Regions from separate parts of the Pseudomonas sp. NPDC087358 genome, predicted to be linked through region 1. Evidence: predicted binding sites of a transcription regulator. Region 1 holds the regulator's gene; the other holds the start of a gene.
What was found. Region 1 encodes FliA, which starts transcription of late flagellar genes. Its sites were predicted from a motif close to CTAAAGTTTNNNNNNNNNNNGCCGNTAA; they were not measured.
Positions count from the first base shown of each region.

Region 2: a site for FliA is predicted at 1,459-1,486, ahead of motA (flagellar motor stator protein MotA). Genes of this name have one in related genera too.

Region 1 is NZ_JBJDOA010000003.1:88,381-91,643, reverse strand. Features, by position in the region: gene ACI2KS_RS07275 (protein phosphatase CheZ) at 1-473, opposite strand, end outside; gene ACI2KS_RS07270 (chemotaxis response regulator CheY) at 493-867, opposite strand; gene fliA (RNA polymerase sigma factor FliA) at 1,125-1,865, opposite strand; gene fleN (flagellar synthesis regulator FleN) at 1,862-2,695, opposite strand; gene flhF (flagellar biosynthesis protein FlhF) at 2,815-3,263, opposite strand, start outside.
Region 2 is NZ_JBJDOA010000006.1:241,099-244,361, reverse strand. Features, by position in the region: gene motB (flagellar motor protein MotB) at 1-534, opposite strand, end outside; gene motA (flagellar motor stator protein MotA) at 538-1,389, opposite strand; gene ACI2KS_RS16300 (HDOD domain-containing protein) at 1,601-3,136, shown strand; gene rhdA (thiosulfate sulfurtransferase) at 3,183-3,263, shown strand, end outside.

The DNA of each region.
Region 1 (3,263 bases):
TCTTTTTCGCTGCGCGTCAGAAAACCATCGACGCGACGAGCCAGGTCCCGGAACTCTTCGGCACCGATCTCGCGACGCATGAAGCGACCCCAATCGACGCTTAGCGCCTTGGCGTCGGCGCTCAGGCCGTTCATCAGCGGCGTGCTCTGTTCCACCAGATCCATCGTGCGGTTGGCCGCACCCTCCGTCAGCCTGACAACATACGACAGGCGCTCGGTGGCATCGGTGATCTGGGACACTTCTTCGGCTTGCGGCATGTGCGGGTCAATCTGAAAATTGACGATCGCACTGTGCAGTTCACGCGTCAGCTTGCCAACTTCCTGATACAGGCCGCGATCGCGGGTCTGATTGAGCTCATGGATAAGTTGCACGGCCTCGCCGAACTTGCCTTTTTCGAGGCTGTCGACCAGTTCTTGCGCGTGTTTCTTCAGGGTCGACTCAAAGTCACCCATCGTCGAATCTTTGGAATCCATAGCGCCCTCGCAGCGGACATCAGCTATTGACGCGCTCGAATATCTTCTCGATCTTCTCTTTGAGCACCTGGGCGGTGAAAGGCTTCACCACGTAGCCGTTAACGCCGGCCTGAGCTGCTTCGATGATCTGCTCGCGCTTGGCTTCGGCGGTCACCATCAGCACCGGCAGGCTGCGCAGACGCTCGTCGGCACGCACCTGACGCAGCAGGTCGATGCCAGACATGCCAGGCATGTTCCAGTCAGTCACCAGAAAGTCAAAAGCGCCGCTCTGCAGCATCGGCAATGCGGTGGTACCGTCATCCGCTTCGGCCGTGTTGGTGAACCCAAGGTCACGCAACAGGTTTTTTATGATCCGCCGCATCGTTGAGAAGTCATCAACGATGAGGATTTTCATGTTCTTGTCCAATTCGACCTCCAAGCAGTCTTTAACGCGCCCAGCACCTGGACGCGCGTTCAATCAATACCGGCACAACACACCGGTTACACGAAAACGAGGGGGTCTTTCGAAGAAACCGGGCATGAGCACAGCGGAACCGGACCTGTTGAAGACCTGATTCGACCGGCTCCTGCCTTGTCACTTTTGCGTTCCCACACATCTTGCAAGCCGGTCTTGCATCCAGCACGCAGACACCACGGTCTGCGCCCGATGCATCAACGCGCCCGCCACTCTCCCAACCGTCCCCGCAGGCGTGCGGCACACTGGCTGTGCAGCTGGCTGACCCGCGACTCGCTGACACCCAGGACCTCACCGATTTCCTTGAGGTTGAGCTCTTCGTCGTAGTACAGCGCCAGCACCAGGCGTTCACGCTCGGGCAGGTTGGCAATGGCGTCCGCCAATGCGCTCTGGAAGCGCTCGTCTTCCAGATCACGTGACGGTTCGAGCGACTGGCTCGCGCCGTCCTCGTGCAGTCCCTCATGCTCGCCGTCCTGCAACAGATCGTCGAAGCTGAACAGGCGACTGCCCAAGGTATCGTTCAAAATCCCGTAATAATCATCGAGACTCAATTGAAGTTCGGCAGCAACCTCGTGATCTTTAGCGTCGCGGCCGGTTTTTGCTTCAATTGCACGAATCGCGTCGCTGACCATGCGTGTGTTGCGGTGAACCGAGCGCGGTGCCCAGTCCCCCTTGCGCACTTCATCGAGCATTGCGCCGCGGATACGAATACCCGCGTAGGTCTCGAAACTCGCACCCTTGGTGGAATCGTATTTGGTCGACACTTCAAGCAGGCCGATCATCCCGGCCTGAATCAGATCTTCGACCTGCACACTCGCCGGCAAACGCGCCAGCAAATGGTAAGCGATGCGCTTGACCAAAGGGGCATAACGCTCGATCAGCTCATACTGGGAATCTTTGGATGATTTGCTGTACATGCGATAGCCGCTTGCTGTCATGACACTGGCCCTGCGCTGGTCTGATGAACCAGGCGTTCAACGAAAAATTCAAGATGACCACGCGGGTTCGCCGGAAGTGGCCAGGTATCGACCTTCTGCGCAATGGCCTTGAACGCCAGCGCGCATTTGGAACGGGGAAACGCTTCATACACCGCACGCTGCTTCTGCACAGCCTTGCGCACGCATTCGTCATACGGCACGGCGCCTACGTATTGCAGGGCCACGTCGAGGAACCGGTCAGTGACCTTGGTCAGCTTGGCGAACAGGTTGCGCCCTTCCTGCGGGCTCTGTGCCATGTTGGCCAGCACCCGGAAGCGGTTCATGCCGTAGTCGCGGTTGAGCAGCTTGATCAAGGCATAGGCGTCGGTAATCGAGGTCGGCTCGTCGCACACCACCAGCAACACTTCCTGGGCGGCGCGGACGAAACTGACCACCGACTCGCCGATCCCGGCAGCGGTGTCGATCACCAGCACATCCAGGTTGTCGCCGATGTCGCTGAACGCCTGAATCAAGCCTGCGTGCTGCGCCGGGGTCAGGTGAACCATGCTCTGGGTGCCGGAAGCCGCCGGTACGATGCGCACGCCGCCCGGCCCCTGCAACAGGACATCGCGCAGCTCGCAGCGACCCTCGATGACGTCCGCCAGGGTGCGTTTGGGGGTCAGCCCCAGCAGTACGTCGACATTGGCCAGACCCAGATCGGCGTCCAGCAACATGACGCGACGCCCAAGCTCGGCCAGGGCCAGCGAGAGGTTCACTGACACGTTGGTCTTGCCTACGCCACCTTTGCCACCGGTGACCGCGATAACCTGTACGGGATGCATGCTGCCCATGTTAATTTTTTACCTTGTCTTGCTCAGACCCAAGCCACATTTCGGGCTGCACGTTCACTGTGTGAACAATGCGTGGCAGACCACCGATGCAGGTATATTCCACTGTCATTTTCCTTAACCTAGCCCGCACGCTTGCCGGGGCTGTGATAAAGATCCGCAAACATGTCCGCCATCGCTTCCTCGCTAGGCTCCTCCTGCATCTGCACACTCACGGCTCGGCTTACGAGCTGGTGTCGACGCGGCAGATGCAGATCATCGGGTATCCGTGGGCCATCAGTCAGATAGGCCACAGGTAATTCGTGTGTCACCGCAAGGCTCAGCACTTCGCCCAGGCTTGCGGTTTCGTCCAGCTTGGTCAGGATGCACCCGGCCAGACCGCAACGCTTGTAACTGTGATAGGCCGCCGACAGCACCTGTTTCTGACTGGTCGTGGCCAACACCAGGTAATTGCGCGCCTTGATGCCGCGACCGGCCAGGCTTTCCAGTTGCAAACGCAGTGCCGGATCGCTGGCCTGAAGGCCTGCGGTATCGATCAGCACCACGCGCTTGCGCAGCAATGGCTCCAGCG
Region 2 (3,263 bases), on a different contig from region 1:
GAAGTAAGGCTTCAGACGCGCGCTGCCGATGTCGAACATTGGCCGGTTCTCGGCATCCATAATCTGGATGCGCAAGCCGTCCTGAGTGATCTCGAACAGGATCTGGTCCTTGAACTTGGCCAGTTGCGGGTTCTCGTTGACCTTGTTCTGCAACTCCTGCAGCAGCATCTCCAGACGCTCCTGCTCGACCTGCTCGGCCGCCGCATCCTGTTTGTCGGCATCCACCGGCACCTTGTCTGGCGCGGGGGTGGATTTCACTTCAGGGTTGAGGGTCTGGTCAGGCGACATCTCCGGCGAGCCGCCCAGGTCGATGACGTACGGCGAGCCGCTGTCAGAGAAACCGACGGGGTCCTTGAAATAGCCGGCGATGGCGATCAACTGCTCAGGGGTGGCCGAAGACATCAGCCACAGCACCAGGAAGAACGCCATCATGGCCGTCGCGAAGTCGGCGAAAGCGATTTTCCAGGCGCCGCCGTGGTGCCCGCCACCATAGCGCTTGACGCGCTTGATTATGATTGGCTGATTATTTTCCATGGATCAACGACCGCGGACAGCTTGTTCCAGCTCGCTGAAGCTGGGGCGGTGCGCCGGATACAAGACCTTGCGACCGAACTCGACGGCCAGCGAAGGCGGCACGCCCGAGGCCGATGCCACCAGCGACGCCTTGATCGATTCGTAGACATTCATTTCTTCCTTGGCATCGTGTGCCAGGGAAGTGGCCAACGGGCCGAAGAAGCCGTACGCCGCGAGGATACCGAAGAAGGTACCGACCAGTGCCGCACCTACGTGCATGCCGATGGCCGCCTTGTCGCCCGAACCCAGGGACGCCATGGTGACCACGATACCCAGTACCGCCGCAACGATACCAAAGCCGGGCATGGCGTCCGCCACACCGGTCACCGCGTGGGATGGATGCTCAAGCTCTTCCTTCATGCTGAGCAATTCCATGTCGAACAGGCCTTCCAGCTCATGGGGAGCCATGTTGCCCGAGGACATGATGCGCAGGTAATCGCAGATGAACGCGATCATGCGGGTGTCTTTCAGCACGCCAGGGTACTTGGCGAAGATAGGGCTGTTTTCCGGCTCCTCGATATCGCCTTCGATGGCCATCATGCCTTCGCGACGACTCTTGTTGAGGATCTCGTACACCAGGCCCAGCACTTCGAGGTAATAGCCATGGGTGAACCGGGAGCTGAACATCTTCAAGGATTTCTTGATGACCAGCATGGTCATGTAGCCCGGGTTGGCCTGCAGAAAAGCACCCAGCGCCGCGCCGCCGATGATCATCACCTCGAAAGGCTGGATCAGGGCCGCGATCTGACCGTGGGAAAGTACGTATCCGCCGAGGACGCTCGCGAAAACGACGATGATGCCGATAATTTTTGCCATAGGTAGAAATACTTTACTGAGTCGGGTTCATGGTCATTGTGCGAGAAGCGTTCAAAACTCTTGTTCTACTTATCGGCATGAGTGCGCCAGACTATAGTCAAAACAGGCGAAAATCCTGTCTGGCGTCTGGCTCGGGTGCAGCAGCGCGAAGGCCGGCATGATGCCATCATTGGACGTCGATCTAAACCTCCCAGCCGTACGGGCCTTGTTAATGCCATCAGATAAAGCCTCATCGCTCCCCGTTCCGCAGACACTCGATCACTGGATCAAGCAGCTGGACGGCATTGCCCTGCCCGTGCCCGCCCTCGCCCATGCCAGAGTCAACGCAGCCCTCAATGACAGCCGCCGCTCGTTGCGCGAGATTGCCGACCTGATGCAGGACAGCCCTGCGCTGGTACTGAGCGTGCTGCGCGAAGCCAACGTTCACAGCAGCGGTCTGGCCGAGCCTGCCGAAAGCCTGGAGGTTGCGCTGAACAGACTGGGGCTGGCGCGCACCGCCACCCTGCTGGCACGCCTGCCCAGCGTCGAGCTGCAAAACATCCCGGTGGCGCTGCGCCAGCTGCAGCTGGTCAGCCAGCACGCCACGCAGCAGGCTTACGGCCTGTTCGCCAACCAACTGGCCAGGCTGTGGCAGGACATCCATCTGGGCAGCCTGCTGTTTCTCGCGCCGTTGTGGCCCATGGCGCTGGCGCACCCCAAGCTGCTGGAAGAATGGGAACTGCGGGTGATCCATAAGGGTGAATCGGCAAAGGTCGTGGAAAAAGCCCTGTTTGGCGTGCGCCTGGTGCACTTGTGTCAGGCCCTGGCGCAACACTGGCGGCTGCCGATCTGGGTGACTCAGGGCTATAGCTTGCTGATCGGTGAACAGCGCAATCTGGTAAAGGTGTTGCGCATCGCCCACGAAGAAGCCGACCCGATCAAGCAGCAGCAACACCTGGATGCTGACCTGCCGCTGCAGCGCTGGCTCAATCAGCCAGCCAACACCATTCTGCTGGCCAACGGCCTGGCGCTGTCGGCACAACAAGCCTGGGATACGCCGCACAACCTGCGCTGGCAATTACTGACCAGCCTTTACCTGCAACAGCCATTGATGGACCTGCAGCAACAGGTGCATCAGAACGCTGCCGCCAGTGCGCGCCAGCATGCAGCGCCCGGTGTCTGGCACCCGGCAGAAGCCTTGCTCTGGCCCTGGGATGCACGCCGAGTGCATAAAGGGCTGCTGCCAGCGCCACCCCCATCGGCCGAGGCATTACAGACCTGGCGTAAGTACTGCGGCGATCTGCTGAAGGAGCCGAGCCTGTTCACCAATGCCATGCACCTGACCACCTGCGCGCGTGATGCGCTGCTGGCCTGTGGCATGCAACGGGCGGTACTGCTGATGATCGATCGCAAGAGCGATAGCCTGCGGGTGCATCAGATTGCCGGTGTGGACAAATCCGCCGCCGCACTGCTCATTCCTTATAAAGACAGCACGGTGTTGCAGCGACTGTTGGCGCAAGCCACGCAACTGCGCCTGACGCCCGCCAACAATGCGCAGTTCTCGGCCTTGCTGCCCGCGCAGTTGCGCGGCCTGTTCAGCGGCGAGAACCTGCTGATCCGCTCGCTGGCCAGCAATGGTCGCGTGATCATGCTGGTGATCGCTGATCAGGGCGGCGGACCGTTCTCGGAAGTCAGCGTCCAGGCGTTCGGCAAAACCGGGCAATGCATCGAGAAAGCCCTGACTACCTTTAGCCATCGCAATGGCTGATGGCTGAGCTACAATTCGCCTCTTTTTCATGATCTGGAGACCTCACATGTCTGCCTTCTCAAGCTTGCCGCTGGTGATCGAGCCCGCAGACCTGCAGGCACGCCTCGGCGCTTCAGAACTGATTCTG